Regions from separate parts of the Streptomyces sp. NPDC029014 genome, predicted to be linked through region 1. Evidence: riboswitches for the same ligand, from Rfam matches in the RefSeq annotation. Region 1 holds a riboswitch; the other holds the start of a gene.

Region 1 (9,984 bases):
TACGGCTCCGGGACCCAGCGTCTGTACAGCTTCAAGGACGTGGTCGTCCTCAAGATCGTGAAGCGTTTCCTGGACACCGGCGTCGCCCTGCAGAACATCCGCAACGCGGTGCAGCACCTGAGGGAGCGCGGTTTCTCGGACCTGGAGCGCATGACGCTGATGAGCGACGGCGCCTCCGTGTACGAGTGCACCTCGCCGGAGCAGGTGGTGCGGCTGCTCCAGGGCGGCCAGGGGATCTTCGGCATCGCCGTGGGCGTGGTCTGGCGGGACGTGGAGAAGGCCCTGTCGCAGTTGCACGGCGAGCGGGTCGACACCGGCGAGACCGTGATCGGGCACAACCCGGCCGACGAGCTGGCGGCCCGCCGCAACCGGGCCGGTTGAACCCCGCGGATCCCGTCCGCCGCCCGTCGCCCGCCCGGCCTCGGCATTGTCAGTGGCGTAGGGCAGCATCGGTGCCGTGAGATCCGCGCCGACCATCCTCCATCTCGACATGGACGCCTTCTACGCCTCGGTGGAGCAGGCGTCGAAGCCGAGCCTGCGCGGGAAGGCCGTGATCGTCGGCGGGCTCGGGCCGCGCGGGGTGGTGGCCACCGCCTCGTACGAGGCCAGGCGCTTCGGGGTCCACTCGGCGATGCCGACGGCCCAGGCCAGGCGGCTCTGTCCGAACGGCGCCTACCTGTTCCCCCGCTTCGAGCTGTACCGCTCGGTCAGCGACATCGTGATGGGCCTGCTGCGGGAACTCTCCCCGCTCGTGGAGCCGCTGAGCCTGGACGAGGCCTTCGTCGACCTGGAGGCGGGCGGCAGCGCCCGGGACGCCCGGTCCGCCCGGGAGACCGGGGAGAAGTTGCGGGCGGACATCCTGGCCGCGACGGGCCTGACCGGCTCGGTGGGACTGGCCGGCTCGAAGATGCTCGCGAAGGTGGCCTCCGAGGAGGCCAAGCCGGACGGGCTGCTGCTGATCGAGCCCGGCACCGAGCGGGAGCTGCTCGCGCCGATGTCGGTGCGCACCCTGCCCGGAGTGGGGCCCGCCACCGGGGAGCACCTGCGGCGGGCCGGGATCACCACGGTCGGGGAGCTCGTCGAGGCCGGGGAGGACGAGCTGGTCCGGCTGATCGGGCGGTCGCACGGGGTGGGGCTGTACCGGATGGCCCTGGGCCTGGACGACCGGCCCGTGGTCGCCGAGCGCGACGCGAAGTCGGTGTCGGTGGAGGACACCTTCGACGTGGACCTGCACGACCGGATCCGGATCCGGACCGAGGTGCAGCGGCTCGCCGACCGGTGCGTGCAGCGGCTGCGGGCCTCCGGGCACTCCGGGCGCACGATCGTGCTGAAGGTGCGGCGGTACGACTTCTCGACGCTGACCCGCTCCGAGACCCTGCGCGGGCCCACGGACGATCCGGCGGTCGTGCGGGAGGCCGCCGCGCGGCTGCTGGAGGTGGTGGACACCACCGGCGGGGTGCGGTTGCTGGGCGTGGGCGTGACCGGGCTCGCGGACTTCACGCAGGAGGACCTGTTCGCACAGTCCCGGGCCGCCGCCGAAGCCGCCGAAGCCGCCGGGGGTGCGGACGACGCCCCCGACGAGGGGTCCGGGCCGGAAGGGCCCGAAGGGCTTGCGGGGGCCGGCGGGGGCGAGGGCCCGGAAGGGGCGCAGGAGGCCCCTGGGACCGTTGAGGGACACGGGGGGACCGGTGCGACCACCGGGTCGGCCCAGGAGCCGGAGCGGGCCCGTGAGCGGCACTGGGCGGCCGGGCGTGACGTACGGCACGCCGTCTACGGACCGGGTTGGGTGCAGGGCAGTGGCATCGGGCGGGTGACGGTGCGGTTCGAGCAGCCCGGATCGGCCCCGGGCAGGGTCCGCACCTTCCAGGTGGACGACCCCGATCTGGAGCCGTCCGATCCGCTGCCCCTGGTGGGGCGGGCCGCCGGGTGACCGGGGCGGGTCGGGCTACTCCTCGCCCTGCTCGCCGTTGGCGACGTGGCCGAAATCACCGTTGAACGTGAAGTCGGAGGGGAGGGAGACGTCCAGCCCGTAGTGGTGGTAGAGCTGCAACTCCTGTTCGGGGGACAGGTGGCGGCCCACGCCGAAGTCCGGGGCGTCCTTGATCAGGGAGCGCTCGAACGGGACGTGCAGGGTGTCGCCCACCAGCTCGCTCGGCTCCAGTGGGACGAAGGCGTCCCGACTGAACAAACCGGTCCGGACGGCGGCCCACTCCGGGACGCCGGTGGCATCGTCGAGGTAGACCTCGTCGACGGTTCCGATCTTGGTGCCGTTGCGGTCGAACGCCTTGCGGCCGATCAGGCTGCGGGGATCGATATCTGTCTGCACGGTCCCTCCACGTGGTCGCAACTCCTCCGTAATGACTACAAAAGGCCATTTCCCTGGAGGGGGCCACTCGAGGGAGGTCCGGGAACCTCGCTGGTAGGCTGGGTGGTGGCTGCTGACCCTGTGCGGGAGAGTCCTCCACCGATTTCTACGGAGGCGCCGAAGGAGCAAATCCTCCCCGGAATCTCTCAGGCATACGTACCGCACGGACGAGGCCACTCTGGAAAGCAGGGGCGGTGCCGGGCCCGTAGTGCCGGTTCCACCCCTCACCGACGGTGAAAGCCGGCCCCCGTGGACGACCTCCGCAGGAGCCGGTGAAGCTCTCAGGTTGAGATGACAGAGGGGGAGGCCGTCCGGGCGCCCGCGTCGTGGTGCCCCTCGCAGGTCGTACGACCCAGGAGGCCTCCGTACATGACCGCCAACCGCATTCCGCTCTCCCAGCTGGAGCGAGGCATCCCCTTCGAGCAGCGCCACATCGGCCCGGACGCCGAGGCGCAGGCCAAGATGCTCGCCCACGTGGGCTACGGCTCGCTCGACGAACTGACCGCCGCCGCGGTACCGGACGTCATCAAGACCGCCGAGGCGCTCAACCTGCCCGAGGCGCGGACCGAGGCCGAGGTGCTGGCCGAGCTGCGCGCCCTGGCCGACCGCAACCAGGTCATGACCTCGATGATCGGTCTCGGCTACTACGGGACCTTCACCCCGCCGGTGATCCTGCGCAACGTGATGGAGAACCCGGCCTGGTACACCGCGTACACGCCGTACCAGCCCGAGATCTCCCAGGGCCGCCTGGAAGCCCTGCTGAACTTCCAGACCGTCGTCGCCGACCTGACCGGCCTGCCGACCTCGGGCGCCTCCCTGCTCGACGAGGGCACCGCCGCCGCCGAGGCCATGACCCTGGCCCGCCGCGTCGGCAGGGCCAAGGGCAACGTGTTCCTCGTCGACGCCGACGCCCTGCCGCAGACCATCGCCGTGATCGAGACCCGCGCCGAGCCGATCGGCATCGAGGTCGTCGTCGCCGACCTGTCCGCCGGCATCCCGGCCGAGATCGCCGAGCGCGGCGTCTACGGCGTCCTCGTCCAGTACCCCGGCGCCTCCGGTGCCGTCCGGGACATCAAGCCGGTCATCGACCAGGCCCACGAGCTCGGCGCGATCGTCGCCGTCGCCGCCGACCTGCTCGCGCTGACCCTGCTGACCTCCCCGGGCGCCCTGGGCGCGGACATCGCCGTCGGCACCACCCAGCGCTTCGGCGTCCCGATGGGCTTCGGCGGCCCGCACGCCGGCTACATGGCCGTCCAGGACAAGCACGCCCGCTCGCTGCCCGGCCGCCTCGTCGGCGTCTCGGTGGACGCGGACGGCAACAAGGCGTACCGCCTGGCCCTGCAGACCCGCGAGCAGCACATCCGCCGCGAGAAGGCCACCAGCAACATCTGCACCGCGCAGGTGCTGCTCGCCGTGATGGCAGGCATGTACGCCGTCTACCACGGCCCCGAGGGCCTTAAGACGATCGCCCGCCGCACGCACCGCTACACCGCGCTGCTGGCCGCCGGTCTGACGGCCGGCGGGGTCGAGCTCGTGCACGGCTCGTACTTCGACACCCTGACCGCCCGGGTGCCCGGCAAGGCCGCCGAGGTCGTGGCCGCCGCCCGGGAGGGCGGGGTCAACCTGTTCCAGGTCGACGCCGACCACGTCTCCGTCTCCGTCGACGAGACGACCCTGCGCGCCCACATCGAGGCCGTCTGGGCCGCCTTCGGCGTCACGGCGGACATCGAGGCGCTGGACGGGACCGCCGCCGACGCGCTGCCCGAGGGCCTGCTGCGCTCGGACGCGTACCTCGCGCACCCGGTCTTCCACCAGCACCGCTCCGAGACCGCGATGCTGCGCTACCTGCGCAAGCTCGCGGACAAGGACTACGCGCTGGACCGCGGCATGATCCCGCTGGGCTCCTGCACGATGAAGCTCAACGCGACCACCGAGATGGAGCCGGTGACCTGGCCGGAGTTCGGCCAGCTCCACCCGTTCGCCCCGGTCGAGCAGGCCGAGGGGTACCTCACGCTCATCAGCGAGCTGGAGGAACGTCTCTGCGAGGTGACCGGCTACGACAAGGTCTCCATCCAGCCGAACGCGGGCTCCCAGGGCGAGCTCGCCGGCCTGCTCGCCGTCCGCGCCTACCACCGCGCGAACGGCGACGAGCAGCGCACCGTCTGCCTCATCCCGTCCTCCGCGCACGGCACCAACGCAGCCAGCGCCGTGATGGCCGGTATGAAGGTCGTCGTCGTCAAGACGGCGGACGACGGCGAGGTGGACACGGACGACCTGCGCGCAAAGATCGAGCAGTACCGCGACGAGCTCGCCGTGCTGATGATCACCTACCCGTCCACGCACGGCGTGTTCGAGGAGCACGTCGCCGACATCTGCGCCCAGGTCCACGAGGCCGGCGGCCAGGTCTACGTCGACGGCGCCAACCTGAACGCCCTGGTCGGCCTCGCCAAGCCGGGCCACTTCGGCGGCGACGTCTCCCACCTGAACCTGCACAAGACCTTCTGCATCCCGCACGGCGGTGGCGGTCCGGGCGTCGGCCCGGTCGGTGTCCGGGCCCACCTGGCCCCGTACCTGCCGAACCACCCGCTGCAGCCGACCGCCGGCCCGGAGACGGGCGTCGGCCCGATCTCGGCCGCGCCGTGGGGCTCGGCCGGCATCCTGCCGATCTCGTGGTCGTACGTGCGCCTGATGGGCGGCGAGGGCCTCAAGCGCGCCACCCAGGTGGCCGTGCTCGGCGCCAACTACATCGCCAAGCGCCTGGAGCCGCACTACCCGGTGCTCTACACGGGCCCGGGCAACCTGGTGGCGCACGAGTGCATCATCGACCTGCGTCCGCTGTCGAAGGCGACGGGTGTGAGCGTGGACGACATCGCCAAGCGTCTGATCGACTACGGCTTCCACGCCCCGACCATGTCCTTCCCGGTGGCCGGCACGCTGATGATCGAGCCGACGGAGTCCGAGGACCTCGCCGAGATCGACCGGTTCTGCGACGCGATGATCGCCATCCGCGCCGAGGTCGAGCGGGTCGCCTCCGGCGAGTGGCCGGTGGAGGACAACCCGCTGCGCAACGCCCCCCACACCGCGGCGGCGCTGGGCGGCGAGTGGCCGCACGCGTACACCAGGGACGAGGCCGTCTTCCCCGGCGGCGTCTCGGCGTCCGAGAAGTACTGGCCGCCGGTGCGCCGCATCGACGGCGCCTTCGGCGACCGGAACCTGGTCTGCTCCTGCCCGCCGCTGGACGAGTACGACGCCTGATCCGCGGGACCTGACACAAAAGTGTGAGGTGACTGCACGCTGAAGGGGCCGGCCCGGGAGAATCGCTCCCGGGCCGGCCCCTTCGGCTTCGGCAGTTCCGGCGTTCCGTCGAGCCGGCGTCGGCTAGGCCGCCTGCGCCGCCACGAGAGGGCGGTGCGGTGCGATGATCTGGCCGTCCGGCAGCAGCTCGCCGGTGTCCTCGAACAGCAGGACACCGTTGCACAGCAGGCTCCAGCCCTGTTCCGGGTGGTTGGCCACGGGCTTCGCGGCCTCCCGGTCGGCGGAGTCGGCTGACGGGCACGCTGGCTGGTGCTGGCACATGGATGCGTTCTTTCGCTGCGGTGTGGTCTGTGTGCTGCGGCTCGATGCCTTGTTCATGGCCGCCCCCCGTGGTCGACGACTAGAAGTGGTCAGTCCCAGTGTTGCCCTCCGGACCTCGGTCCGCAGGGATTTCCGGCAGCTGTCCTCACAGATTGATGACGCATCACCCGTGCGGGCGGTTCATCCCAACTCCCCTGTCATTTCGGGTGGTTCGCGAGTGGCCCGGCAGGACTACGCCGGATGGGCCGTCCGGGGGAAGGGGTCGCGCTCAGGCGGCCGGAGCGGCCAGCGGTGGCCGCGCCGGCGGGGCCGGAGGAGTGAGCCGGTGGGTCATCACGGGCAGCAGCTCGGACACCGGGTGCGGGCGGTACGGGGCGATGCCGGGCGGGGCCGGGGCCAGTGGCACCAGCAGGTCCGCAGCGGCCGGAAGCCCGGCGGAGGCATCGGCTCCGACGGCGCCGTGCAGCCAGAGGGTCAGCATGTACAGCTCCGGTACGGACAGCAGCCGGGGCTGGTAGGGCTTGCCGAGCGCCTCCGCCTGGCGCAGCGCCCGCTCGGTGGCGGCGACGTAGGGACCTTCGAAGAAATGGGAGAAGACCCAGCCGTCCGCGGTCAGCCGGGTGTCGGCGGCCGCGATGTGCCGGTCGCCGCTGCGGATCAGGAACCGCCAGCCGGTCAGCCGGGTGCGGGGCGGACGGGCCGGGGCGGCCGGCTGGGACATGCCGAGCCGGTCGAGGACGTGGACCGGCAGCGGCAGCTCGGCGGTCAGTGGACCCTGCACGGCGCGCAGGGCGGGGGTGCCCGCCGCGACGGCTGCGGGGGAACCGAGTGCCGCGAGGACGCTGCGCAGGGCAGGCGCGGGAGCCGGGGGGACATGCAGCGGCATGGTGGGTCGCCTCTCACTTGGGAGACCTGTGGATCAGGGGCAGGTGCGGACGGCGCTGTCGCATTCTGGGGCCAGAGGGGGGCTGAGGGGCAATGGCCGCGCGCCAACTCTCTGCCTCGTTTGCGGAGTTTATACGACATGTGTTCACGCAGTGTTTCGGCTAGCCTGCCCGGCTATTGCAGGCAAGGCGCTTACCGGTCCCGCTGACATGGCATCCATGCCGGATACACGCGAACATGTCGCGCTGACCTCGGAGGTTACCTGACGGGGGCTCGGCTGGAAAGCGCCGATTATCCGGAACCGGCAAAACCGATGCGGAATTTGCATACAGTTGCTTGCCAGGTGAATGTGCCATGGCGCCCTTCGGCCAAACCGGCGCACGCTCCCCGCCGTGCCCCTCCCCGCCGCGTTATAGATCTCGCCTCCGGGGCATCATCGACCGTACACGCGCGTCCGGATGCCCGGGCGATGCCCACTCGAGGAGGGACGCTTCGATGGGGGAGAAGGTCGTGGCGGGCGGATTCGACCTGTCCGATCGCCAGCGGTATCGGAGGAAGCTCCACGAGTGCCTGGAGGGACTGGAGCGGCTTCTGGCGGAGAAGCGGTTCGACCGCCCCAAGAACATGATGGGGCTGGAGATCGAGCTGAATCTGGCGGGGGCCGACGGGATGCCGAGAATGCTGAATGCCCAGGTTCTCGAGCGCATTGCGAGCCAGGATTTCCAGACCGAACTCGGAATGTTCAACCTGGAGGTGAACGTACTCCCGCACCGGCTCGGCGGCCGGGTATTCGACCAGCTCGCCGAAGAGCTGAGCGCGGGGCTCGGCTACGCCCACCGGCAGGCCGCGGCGGTCGACGCGGGCGTGGTGATGATCGGCATCCTGCCGACGATCACCCGCTCCGACCTGGTCACCGCCAACCTCTCCGCGGTGGACCGCTACTCGCTGCTGAACGAGCAGATCCTGATGCTGCGCGGCGAGGACTTCCTCCTCGACATCGACGGGGTGGAGCGGCTGACCTGGAGCACCGGGTCGATCGTGCCGGAGGCCGCCTGCACCTCCGTACAGCTGCACCTGCAGGTGACGCCGGCCCGGTTCTCCGACGTGTGGAACGCCGCCCAGGCGGTGACCGCCGTACAGATAGCCGTCGGCGCCAACTCGCCCTTCCTGTTCGGGCACGAGCTGTGGCGGGAGTCGCGGCCGCCGCTGTTCATGCAGGCCACCGACACCCGGCCGCCCGAGCTCCAGGCGCAGGGGGTGCGGCCGCGCACCTGGTTCGGGGAGCGCTGGGTGGACTCGGCGTACGAGCTCTTCGCGGAGAACGTCCGCTTCTTCCCCGCCCTGCTGCCCATCTGCGACGAGGAGGAGCCGCTGCGGGTGCTCGCCGAGGGCGGGGTGCCGAGCCTGCAGGAGCTGGTCCTGCACAACGGCACCATCTACCGCTGGAACCGGCCCGTGTACGGGGTCGCCGACGGGGTGCCGCACCTGCGGGTGGAGAACCGCGTGCTGCCGGCCGGGCCGACGGTCGCCGACGTCGTCGCGAACGCCGCCTTCTACTACGGGCTCGTCCGCACCCTCGCCGACGAGCCGCGCCCGGTGTGGACCCGGCTGCCGTTCGCCGAGGCCGAGGCCAACTTCGACGCGGCCTGCCGGTACGGGATCGACGCGCGGCTGCGGTGGCCGCGCCGCGGCCGCGGCGGCGGACTGACCAGCGTCCCCGCCGTGCGGCTGGTCCTGGACGAGCTGCTGCCGATGGCGGCTGCCGGCCTGGACGCCTGGGGCATCGAGCGGGCCGACCGGGACCACTACCTCGGCATCATCGAGGAGCGCTGCCGGCGGCGCGTCAACGGGGCGACCTGGCAGGTGGACACCTACCACCGGGCGCTCGCGTCCGGCCTGGACCGGGACGCGGCGCTCGCCGCGATCACCCGCCGCTACAGCGAGCTGATGCACCAGGGCGACCCCGTGCACTCCTGGCCGGTCGGCCTGCCCGCCCAGGAGAGGGGGGCGCCGGTGCCGGCCCGGAGGTCCTGAGCCGGGCCGGGTCCGGCTCGTCGCAGCAGCCGGAACGTCGTCCGCTGATCCCGTTCCGCCGCCGAAGAGGCAGTATGGGGTGGTCGGAACGGGATGGCGGAACGGGAGTCGAACGTGCGGGCGCAGCAGGAGCCGGTGGTCGGGTCGTTGGACGAGGACGGGCGGCGGAGCCTGCTGCGCACCGAGACGCTGCTCGTGCTCGCCCTGTCGCTGGGTGCGAGCGCCGTCTCCTCGCTGATCAGCTTCATCGGCTCCCTGACCAAGCCCGGCGGCCTGAAGGACCAGGCCGCCACGCTCAACGGCTCGTATGCGCCGGGCCGGCCCTGGTTGGACCTGGCCTGGCAGCTCTTCGGGATCTGCACCGCGCTGGTGCCCGTGCTGCTGGTCGCCCACCTGCTGACCCGGGAGGGCGTGCCGGGGCTGCGCGCGCTGGGCTTCGACCGCACCCGGCCCGGCTGGGACCTGGCGCGAGGGGCGCTGGTGGCGGCGGGGATCGGGAGCGCCGGGCTGGCGTTCTACCTGGCGGCGCGGGCGAGCGGGTTCAACCTCACGGTGGTGCCCGAGGCGCTGCCGGACGTGTGGTGGAAGTTCCCGGTGCTGGTCCTCTCCGCGGTGCAGAACTCCGTGGTGGAGGAGGTCATCGTGCTGGCCTACCTGCTGCGCCGGCTCGACCAGCTGGGCTGGTCCCCCACGGGTTCGCTGGTGGCCAGTTCGGTGCTGCGCGGTTCCTACCACCTCTACCAGGGGATCGGCGGCTTCGTCGGCAACATGGTGATGGGTGCGGTCTTCGTGGTGGCCTACCGCCGGTGGGGGCGGGTGATGCCGCTGGTCGTCGCGCACGCCCTGCTCGACGTCGTGGCCTTCGGCGGGTACGCGCTGCTCGCGGGCAAGGTGGGCTGGCTGCCGACCCCCTCGTAGTCCCCGGTTCCGGTTCCGGGGGGCCGGCGGCGGGCGGGAGGGTCAGGGGCGGGTGAGCAGCTCCCCGTCGATGACGGTGACGGCGTTCCCGGTCAGGAGGGTGCGGTCGCCCGCCAGGGTGACGCGTACCAGGCCGGTGCGGGCGCCGCCCTGGAGGCCGGTCAGCCGTGTGCGGCCCAGGCGTTCGGCCCAGAACGGGGCGAGGG
Region 2 (9,984 bases), on a different contig from region 1:
AACCGTGATGTGAGGGTCGGGTTCCCGTTATCCGGACTGCGGAGTCGGCTCAGCGGAGCAACACCGTCCGTTCGGTGCACAATCGGACAACGCGCCCAACTCGCGGTAGGTGTAGGTCTTTTGGGTACGCATCAGCGAAGAAATCCGGACAAGAAGAAGGCCGCGGGGAACGGTGCGTTCCCCGCGGCCGGAGTGTCGTGCGGCGCGGTCGTCTCAGCTGCCGGTCAGTAGGCCGGGGCCTGCCCCTCGCGGTCGTAGAACGGGCGCGTCTGTGACCGGAGCCACATCGCGACGGGGTCGTGCTCGTCGGCCAGCGCCACCGTGCACACGGGCACCCCCTCGGGCACCGCGCCGACGGACTGGCGCATCATCTCCCGTACGGACTGCAGCGCGGGCGCGGAGGCGTCGTACAGGTCGAGCCCGACGGCGAGGTACGGCGACCCCAGGGCGGGCTGCACCCAGGCGCGGCGCAGCGACCGGACGGCCGGCGTGCGGTGCGCGTGCTGGGTCAGCAGCCCGTAGAACTGCGGGAGCTCCAGCGCGGGCTCGGACAGCCGCAGCGGACCCGCCGGCATCCGGTCCAGGCCGGTGGCGATCCGGCGCAGGTCGGCCCAGGGAATGCCGAGACCGCCGCCCTGGGCGTGCGGATTGAGCCACAGGCCCCAGCGGTCGGGGTACAGGGCGCGGGCGATGTCCCGGCCGGTGACCACCTCGTAGCCGCGGTTCCAGCCGCTGGCGGCCAGTTCCTGCGGGGAGGTCACACAGGGCGCGTAGCCGAGGCCCTCCAGCTCCATGCCGCCGTACTGGGCGTCCGGTGAGCCGGGGCTGCCCTGCCAGAGCAGCATCCACAGCCGGCCCTCGGCGAGGGCCTGCAGAAGTGACTCGTAGGTCTCGTAGCGCCCGGGAGTCACTTGACGCATGATGTGCTCGACCTGCCCGGCCGCGGCAGTGCCTGACGCACTCACCGGTACCCCTCCTCGTCCGCACGCGTGTCCAGGCCACCCGTGCGGCCAGGAGATGTCACCAGCTTAAGCGTCACTAGGGCACGTAGAAGGGGCGTACGCGCGTAACGATGAAGTCGACCACCGGGTCCTCGGCCGAGTCCAGCAGGACCAGCTGCACCGGCCAGGGCGAAGGAACCCGGGTCAGGGCCCGGGCGAGGGCCTCGCGCGGGGCGTCCTGCGCGGCCGGATCCCGTCTCGACAGGCGGACACCGATGCAGAGCTCCGGGTCCCCGCCCTCGACGCTGGCGAGGCAGCGGTGCGCGGCCACGACCAGGCCGGTGGTCCGGAACTCCTCGGCCGCCGCGGCCAGGAAGTCCACCGGGTCGTCCTGCCAGTCGGGCTCGAAGAGGCGGACGCGGCCACCGCTGGCGGGCCCGTCGAGCTCGGTCCGGCCGATCCGGCACAGCTGGGCGACGGCGGGCGGGGGCAGCGGCACGCCGACGGCGCCCTCCGGGTTGACGGCGATGCCCAGCTGCGGGGGCAGGCCGCGGGCGAACTCGACGGCGGGGGCCACGGCGAAGTCCATGGCGGGGCCGACGCAGGCGCGGAACTGGGCCTCGGAGCTGTAGACGGGGACGTACGCCGCCCCGTCGATCTCCATGGTGGGCAGGGTCAGGGAGGGGCTGTCCGGGCCGCCCCCGCCGGGCAGCGGGACCCACACCCGGCTCCGGCCCAGCACCTCGACGATCCTCGGGCCGGCGTCGGGCACGCCCAGGGCCGCTCCGAGCACCTGCTCCAGCTCGTTCTCCGGCCAACCGCCGCCGTGCATCTCCGCCTCCGCTTGTCGCGCCGTGTACCGGCGAGCGTAGCCGCCCGGGCCGGGCCCCCGAACCGGGCCCGCCCCGCCCCGCCCCGCCAGAGTTCAGGCCCCGCCGGCCTCCGCGGGCCGGAAGGCTATACGGGTGAGCCGCGCGGCCGCGGCCCGGTCCAGCAGCACCACGGAGGCGCAACCCGCCGGCAGCGGGCCCGACTCCGCGGCCCGCACCAGCCGGCGCACCGCGGCCCGGTGCCGGGCGAAGGCGTACGCCGACACGCCGCGGCCCCGCGCCGCCTGGCCGGACAGGGCCTCGTGCGGGGTGGCGTCCAGGATCACCAGGTGCAGGCCCCGCCCGCGGCGCCGCGCGGTCGCCGCCAGCAGCCCGCGCACCCAGCGCTGCGTTCCGCAGTCGTGGACGACGACCGAGGCACCGGAGCGCAGGACCGACCACAGCCCCCAGTAGTGCGCGATCCGCACCAGCGGGCGGTAGACGGCGTACGGCAGGGTCGCGGGCATGCGCCGCTCCCAGCGCTCGCGCACGTCCTGGGAGTCGATGCCGCCGCCCTCGGCGGCCCGCTTGATCAGCGTGCTCTTGCCACCGCCGGGCAGGCCGGACACCACGACGATGTCCCCCTCGGAGAAGCCGAGCCGGCACGGCCCGAGGTCGCCCCGACCGCGCAGGTCGCGCACCGGTCCGTGGTGCTCGCGGGCCCGCTGGGCGGGCACCCCGTCCGCGGTCCCGGCGGTCGCCAGAACTCCGAATCTCCGCACAAGATCGCCTCCCCCGTGTCGGGCCTCGAAGACCCCATGCCCACTGAGTGTAAAGAGACGGTAATTCCCAGGGACCGGTTCCGGCCGCCCTGTCCGACCACCGGACACCGCGGGCCGGGGCGGCGAATGAGCGAATGACACAGTCTTTCGGTCCCACCCACCCGATTCGCGCAGCGGCGTGCAATGATGTGCGCCATCTGGACCAACTGCATACCGGCCGCTTGAATCCGCGCGGGAGAGTCCCGGCAGGCCGCGAGGCCTCGTCCGGGCGCCGAAGGAGCAAGTACCTCCCTTGAATCTCTCAGGCCCCGTACCGCGTGGATGAGGCAGATCTGAAAAGCGAGCCGCGCCCTTACCGTCCCCCGCGACGGACCGGGGCGTGCTCCACCCAAGGTGCAAGTCGGCGTTCCCGTTCCCGCGGGACTCTCGGCGAACCTCTCAGGTTCCGATGACAGATGGGGAGGAACGTCCTCGTCATGTCATGCCCTGGGACCCGGGAGCCACACCCATGAGCACTGCCCCCCGCCTGACCGCCCTCGATGCGCTGCACCGCTCGCTCGGTGCGACCATGACCGACTTCGCGGGCTGGGACATGCCGCTGCGGTACGGCAGCGAGCGCGACGAACACAACGCCGTGCGCACCAAGGCCGGCCTCTTCGACCTCTCCCACATGGGCGAGATCACCGTGACCGGTCCGCAGGCCGTGCAGCTCCTGGACTACGCCCTGGTCGGCAACATCTCCACCGTCGGCGTCGGTCGCGCCCGCTACACGCACATCTGCCAGGAGGACGGCGGGATCCTCGACGACCTGATCGTCTACCGCCTGGCCGAGACCGAGTACATGGTCGTCGCCAACGCCTCCAACGCCCAGGTCGTCCTGGACGCCCTCACCGGGCGTGCCGACGGCTTCGACGCCGAGGTCCGCGACGACCGCGACGCGTACGCGCTGATCGCCGTCCAGGGCCCGGAGTCCCCCGGCATCCTGGCCTCGCTCACCGACGCCGACCTGGACAACCTGAAGTACTACGCCGGCCTGCCGGGCACGGTCGCGGGCGTCCCCGCCCTGATCGCGCGGACGGGCTACACCGGCGAGGACGGCTTCGAGCTGTTCGTCTCCCCCGAGCACGCCGTCAAGCTGTGGCAGGCGCTGACCGAGGCGGGCGCGGGCGCCGGCCTGGTGCCCTGCGGCCTGTCCTGCCGCGACACGCTGCGCCTGGAGGCGGGCATGCCGCTGTACGGGCACGAGCTGACCACCGCCCTGACCCCGTTCGACGCGGGTCTGGGCCGGGTCGTGAAGTTCGAGAAGGAGGGCGACTTCGTGGGCCGCGCCGCCTTGGAGGCCGCCGCCGAGCGCGCCGCCACCAAGCCGCCGCGCAAGCTGGTCGGGCTGGTCGCCGAGGGCCGCCGCGTCCCGCGCGCCGGGTTCCCGGTCGTGGCCGGCGGGGAGGTCATCGGCGAGGTCACCTCCGGCGCCCCGTCCCCGACGCTGGGCAAGCCGATCGCGATGGCGTACGTGGACGCGGCCCACGCCGCGCCCGGCACCTCCGGCGTCGGCGTGGACATCCGCGGTACGCATGAGCCGTACGAGGTCGTCGCCCTGCCCTTCTACAAGCGGCAGAAGTAGCGCCCGTGCGGCGGCGGCCGCCGGCCGCCGTCCGACGCGTCTCACCACGCAAGACCACTGTTCGTTCGCACTCCCCCGCATCCAGGAGAATCAGGTCATGAGCAACCCCCAGCAGCTGCGTTTCAGCAAGGAGCACGAGTGGCTGTCGGCCGCCGAGGACGGCGTCGCCACGGTCGGCATCACGGAGTTCGCGGCCAACGCGCTCGGTGACGTCGTCTACGCCCAGCTCCCCGCGGTCGGCGACACCGTGTCCGCGGGCGAGACCTGCGGCGAGCTGGAGTCGACCAAGTCGGTCAGCGACCTGTACTCCCCCGTCACCGGCGAGGTCGTCGAGGCGAACCAGGACGTCGTGGACGACCCGAGCCTCGTGAACAGCGCTCCGTTCGAGGGCGGCTGGCTGTTCAAGGTCCGCGTCTCGGAGGAGCCGGCCGACCTGCTCTCCGCCGACGAGTACGACCAGCTCACCGCCGGTAAGTAACTGACCACAGGGGATCCTGATGTCCGTTCTGAACACCCCTCTGCACGAACTCGACCCGGACGTCGCCGCCGCCGTCGACGCCGAGCTCGTGCGCCAGCAGTCCACCCTGGAAATGATCGCGTCGGAGAACTTCGCTCCGGTCGCCGTCATGGAGGCCCAGGGCTCGGTCCTGACCAACAAGTACGCCGAGGGCTACCCGGGCCGCCGCTACTACGGCGGCTGCGAGCACGTCGACGTCGTCGAGCAGATCGCGATCGACCGGATCAAGGCGCTGTTCGGCGCCGAGGCCGCGAACGTCCAGCCGCACTCGGGTGCGCAGGCCAACGCCGCCGCGATGTTCGCGCTGCTGAAGCCGGGCGACACGATCATGGGCCTGAACCTGGCCCACGGCGGTCACCTGACCCACGGCATGAAGATCAACTTCTCCGGCAAGCTCTACAACGTGGTCCCGTACCACGTCGGCGAGGACGGCCAGGTCGACATGGCCGAGGTCGAGCGCCTCGCCAAGGAGACCAAGCCGCAGCTGATCGTCGCCGGCTGGTCGGCGTACCCGCGCCAGCTGGACTTCGCCGCCTTCCGCCGGATCGCGGACGAGGTCGGCGCGTACCTGATGGTCGACATGGCCCACTTCGCGGGCCTGGTCGCCGCGGGCCTGCACCCGAACCCGGTGCCGCACGCCCACGTCGTGACCACCACCACGCACAAGACCCTGGGCGGTCCGCGCGGTGGCGTGATCCTCTCCACCCAGGAGCTGGCCAAGAAGATCAACTCCGCGGTCTTCCCCGGCCAGCAGGGCGGTCCGCTGGAGCACGTGATCGCCGCCAAGGCGGTCTCCTTCAAGGTCGCGGCCTCGCCCGAGTTCAAGGAGCGCCAGGAGCGCACCCTGACCGGCGCGCGGATCATCGCCGAGCGCCTGGTCCAGGACGACGTCAAGGCCGTGGGCGTGGACGTGCTCACCGGCGGCACCGACGTGCACCTGGTCCTGGTGGACCTGCGCAACTCGGAGCTGGACGGCCAGCAGGCCGAGGACCGCCTCCACGAGATCGGCATCACGGTCAACCGCAACGCCATCCCGAACGACCCGCGGCCCCCGATGGTCACCTCGGGCCTGCGGATCGGCACGCCGGCCCTGGCCACCCGCGGTTTCGGCGCCGAGGACTTCACCGAGGTCGCCGACATCATCGCGGAGGCCCTGAAGCCGGCGTACGACGGCGAGGCCCTCAAGGCGCGCGTCTCGGCGCTCGCCGCGAAGTTCCCGCTGTACCCGTCGCTGTAGGCCACGGCTCGAAAGGCCCGGCCTTGTGTCACACAGGGCCGGGCCTTTCTCATGGCCCGGGGTCGCGGTCCGGTGCGTCGGGACCGCGACAGCCCCCGTACAGGCCGGCGTAACCACCGCACCCACGAACTGACGTACGCTGATGAACCGGGCACGGGCGCCCACGAGGTGATCTTTGCCCGCATTCCCCTGCAAGATCCGCCCCCTCCGTCGGCCGCCTCGACACGCTGCGAGACCGGCAGGACGGTCCGCTCCCCGCCACCGCGGGGGTGAAAAACTCCCAGGAGTCCGCCACCGTGGCCATTTCGGTTTTCGATCTCTTCTCGATCGGCATCGGTCCGTCCAGCTCGCACACCGTGGGTCCGATGCGCGCCGCCCGCATGTTCGTCGCGCGGCTGAAGAAGGACGGTGTGCTCGCGCAGACCGCCTCCGTCCGGGCGGAGCTGTACGGCTCGCTCGGTGCGACCGGCCATGGCCACGGCACCCCGAAGGCGGTGCTGCTCGGCCTGGAGGGGCACTCCCCGCGCACCGTGGACGTGGAGACCGCCGACGACGAGGTGGAGCGGATCCGCAAGACGGGCCGGCTGCGCCTGCTCGGCACGGAGATAGGGAGCGCGCACGAGATCGCGTTCGACGAGCCGAGCCAGCTGATCCTGCACCGCCGCCGGGCCCTGCCGTACCACGCGAACGGCATGACCCTCTTCGCGTACGACGCCTCGGGCGCCCCGCTGCTGGAGAAGACGTACTACTCGGTCGGCGGCGGCTTCGTGGTGGACGAGGACGCGGTCGGCGAGGACCGGATCAAGCTCGACGACACGGTGCTGAAGTACCCCTTCCGCTCCGGTGACGAGATGCTGCGCCTGGCGAAGGAGACCGGCCTGTCGATCTCCTCGCTGATGCTGGAGAACGAGAAGGCCTGGCGCACGGAGGAGGAGATCCGCGAGGGTCTGCTGGAGATCTGGCGGGTCATGCAGGCCTGCGTCTCGCGCGGCATGTCCCGCGAGGGCATCCTCCCCGGCGGCCTGCGGGTCAAGCGCCGCGCGGCGGCCACGGCGCGCCAGCTGCGCACCGAGGGCGACCCGCTGCTGCACCGCAGCGAGTGGACGACGATCTACGCGATGGCGGTGAACGAGGAGAACGCGGCGGGCGGCCGCGTCGTCACGGCCCCCACGAACGGCGCCGCGGGCGTCCTCCCGGCCGTCCTGCACTACTACGTGAACTTCGTGCCCGGCGCGGACGAGGACGGCGTGGTCCGCTTCCTGCTCGCCGCGGGCGCGATCGGCATGCTGTTCAAGGAGAACGCCTCGATCTCCGGCGCCGAGGTCGGCTGCCAGGGCGAGGTCGGCTCCGCCTGCTCGATGGCGGCGGGCGCCCTGGCCGAGGTCCTGGGCGGCACCCCGGAGCAGGTCGAGAACGCGGCCGAGATCGGCATGGAGCACAACCTGGGCCTGACCTGCGACCCGGTCGGCGGCCTGGTCCAGATCCCGTGCATCGAGCGCAACGGCATGGCGGCGGTCAAGGCGGTCACGGCCGCGAGGATGGCCATGCGCGGCGACGGCAGCCACAAGGTCTCCCTGGACAAGGTCATCAAGACCATGAAGGAGACCGGCGCCGACATGAAGGTCAAGTACAAGGAGACGGCCCGCGGCGGCCTCGCCGTCAACGTCATCGAGTGCTGACCTGACCCGGTCTCCGTACGGACGGGACCCCGGGCGCCGCGGCGCCCGGGGTCCCGTGCGTTGCCCGGCGGCCACTCGCCCGACCTGCGGCAACCGCCCGGATTTTCCCGGACGTCGAGGTTTGGCGTGGATTGATCACGCTTCAGGGCGAACCGTGGGGGCTGGGGGTGGTACGGGATGATCCCGGTGCGCAAGGGTGATCACGTGACGTCGCGGCCACACCCCGGCGGCCGGCCAACCGCCGTGGACCGCAGCCCTTTCTCGTACGGAGGACCTCACCCTCACCATGGCAAGCACCCGTAGCGCCCGCGCGATCGCCGCGCTCGCCGCGCTCCCCCTCGCCGCCCTGCTCTGCTCGGGCACCGCCCAGGCCGACAGCGGGGCCGGGGCGGGGATCTCGTCGAACGCGGCCGCCGCCGAGATCTTCGGCAGCGGCGTCTTCGGTTCGAACGCCGGCAACTCCTCGACCACCCAGCAGGTCGCCACCGGCTCCGGGGCGACCAACCAGAGCAACGGCGTCCAGCTGGGCGGAACCGACTCCGCGACCGTCGGACAGAGCAACGGGAACGTTCCGCTCGTCGTCGCGCCCGTCCCGGTCGAGCCCGTTCCGTAGCCGCCCGGTGACCCTGCGGGCCCGCCCTCCGGCCGGAGGGCGGGCCCTTCCCGTTCCTGTGCGAGGACGGGTCCGGGGACCCCCGGACCCGGGACTTTCGACCCGGTGGTGCGGGCCCGGAGGTGGACTAGCTTCACGAGTGTCCCCCGTCACACCCCGAAGAGAGGGGAACCGGCCGTGGCCGTCATCGAGCACCGCGTCCTCCCCATCCGCCTGGAGGCCGCCCCCGAGCCCGTCCCGCTGCAGGCGGCCTTCACGTACCGCTGCGACCGGCCCTGGGAGCTCGCCCTGGACTTCCAGGGGGCGGGCCGGCACCTGGCGCGCTGGGTGTTCTCCCGGGACCTCCTGCTCGACGGGGAGGCCTGCGCCACCGGCGCGGGCGACATCCGGGTCTGGCCCCGCCGGCGCCGCAGCGAGCCGCGGGTGTACCTGGCCTTCAGCAACGGGGAGCAGAGCTGCGTGGTCTCCGCCCGGGCCAAGGACGTCCGGGCGCTGTGCCGGCGACTGGTGGAGCTGGTGCCCCGGGGCGAGGAGCAGCGGCACTACGACCTCGACGCGGAGCTGGACGGCCTCCTGATCCGGTGACGCGTCGGCCGCGCGTCGGCGAGGTGCCGGTTCGGGCGATTTCGACGGAATAAGAAATTTAGTCGATTTTGCCGCAACCATCGACGCGCAGCGGGTGTCTCCGGCAGTGACACAGGTCCCCGTCTCTTGAGAACCAGGGGGGACGTCATGAACCACCTCCGCCGCCGGCAGACCGTGGCCCTTGCCACGGGGGCCCTCCTCACCGCCGGAATCGCCCTCGCCGCGCCCGCCTCCACCGCCCCGGCCCCGGCCGCCGCGGCCTCCGGGCGCGCCACCGTCCCGCTCGTCGTGAACGCCCGCTGGGCCGGGCACTGCGCGTACGACCGGATCGTCGTCGACCTGCGGGGACGCGTCCCCGACGTCGAGGTCACCCGCGTCCCGCGGCTGTACCGGGACGGGTCCGGCGAGCCCGTCCCGCTGGCCGGGAAGCACTTCCTCCAGATCCGTCTGCACCCCGCCGACGCACACCTGCGCTCCGGCGAGAGCACCTACCGCGGGCCGAAGCTCGCCACGATCGACCTGCCCGCCCTGAAGGGCTTCGCCATGACGGGCGACTTCGAGGGGTACGTCACCTTCGGCGCCGCCTTCGACAGCAAGCCGTCGTACACCTCGTTCACCCTGCGCTCGCCCGACCGGTTCGTGCTGGACGTCGCGCACCGCAACGTGTGCTGCGGCTGAGCCGAGCCCCCGTACGGCCGGACGGCCCTGCGACCGTCCGGTCGTACGGCCCGGGCCGTCAGCGGTGCTCGGGGTTGGGGAAGTCGAAGCGGCAGCCGGCGTCCCAGGCCGAGCGCTGGTTGCCGTGGGCGGGGATGCCGCCGGAGTGCTTGAGCAGGGCCGCCAGGTGCATCAGGTTCCACGACATGAACGTCGTGTTCCGGTTGGTGAAGTCGTTCTCCGGTCCGCCCGAGCCCGGGTCAAGGTACGAGGGGCCCGGACCGGCCTCGCCGATCCAGCCGGCGTCGGCCTGCGGTGGGATCGCGTACCCGAGGTGCTGGAGGCTGTAGAGGACGTTCATGGCGCAGTGCTTCACGCCGTCCTCGTTGCCGGTGATCAGCGCACCGCCGACGCGCCCGTAGTAGGCGTACTGGCCGTGCTCGTTCAGGATCGAGGAGCAGGCGTAGAGCCGCTCGACGACCTGCTTCATGACGGAGCTGTTGTCGCCGAGCCAGATCGGCCCGCACAGGACGAGGATGT

The links. Region 1 has a riboswitch for glycine ahead of gcvP (aminomethyl-transferring glycine dehydrogenase). Riboswitches for the same ligand answer to the same signal wherever they lie in the genome.
Region 2: linked by a shared signal. The riboswitch ahead of gcvT (glycine cleavage system aminomethyltransferase GcvT) and the one ahead of gcvP (aminomethyl-transferring glycine dehydrogenase) in region 1 are both predicted to bind glycine.

Annotation. Positions count from the first base shown of each region.
Region 1 covers NZ_JBVHVT010000122.1:1,627-11,610, reverse strand. The annotation lists gene ACZ4VL_RS37515 (MerR family transcriptional regulator) at 1-381, shown strand, start outside; gene ACZ4VL_RS37510 (DNA polymerase IV) at 458-1,930, shown strand; gene ACZ4VL_RS37505 (PRC-barrel domain-containing protein) at 1,946-2,326, opposite strand; glycine riboswitch at 2,440-2,537, shown strand; gene gcvP (aminomethyl-transferring glycine dehydrogenase) at 2,735-5,620, shown strand; gene ACZ4VL_RS37495 (DUF5999 family protein) at 5,744-5,941, opposite strand; gene ACZ4VL_RS37490 (hypothetical protein) at 6,210-6,827, opposite strand; gene ACZ4VL_RS37485 (glutamate-cysteine ligase family protein) at 7,322-8,860, shown strand; gene ACZ4VL_RS37480 (CPBP family intramembrane glutamic endopeptidase) at 8,954-9,778, shown strand; gene ACZ4VL_RS37475 (PhzF family phenazine biosynthesis protein) at 9,821-9,984, opposite strand, start outside.
Region 2 covers NZ_JBVHVT010000023.1:63,509-73,492, forward strand. The annotation lists gene ACZ4VL_RS15225 (enhanced serine sensitivity protein SseB C-terminal domain-containing protein) at 225-965, opposite strand; gene ACZ4VL_RS15230 (enhanced serine sensitivity protein SseB) at 1,039-1,773, opposite strand; gene ACZ4VL_RS15235 (AAA family ATPase) at 1,867-2,532, opposite strand; glycine riboswitch at 2,755-2,858, shown strand; gene gcvT (glycine cleavage system aminomethyltransferase GcvT) at 3,041-4,156, shown strand; gene gcvH (glycine cleavage system protein GcvH) at 4,254-4,634, shown strand; gene glyA (serine hydroxymethyltransferase) at 4,654-5,910, shown strand; gene ACZ4VL_RS15255 (L-serine ammonia-lyase) at 6,207-7,589, shown strand; gene ACZ4VL_RS15260 (hypothetical protein) at 7,876-8,202, shown strand; gene ACZ4VL_RS15265 (SsgA family sporulation/cell division regulator) at 8,380-8,787, shown strand; gene ACZ4VL_RS15270 (AMIN-like domain-containing (lipo)protein) at 8,935-9,465, shown strand; gene ACZ4VL_RS15275 (flavodoxin family protein) at 9,524-9,984, opposite strand, start outside.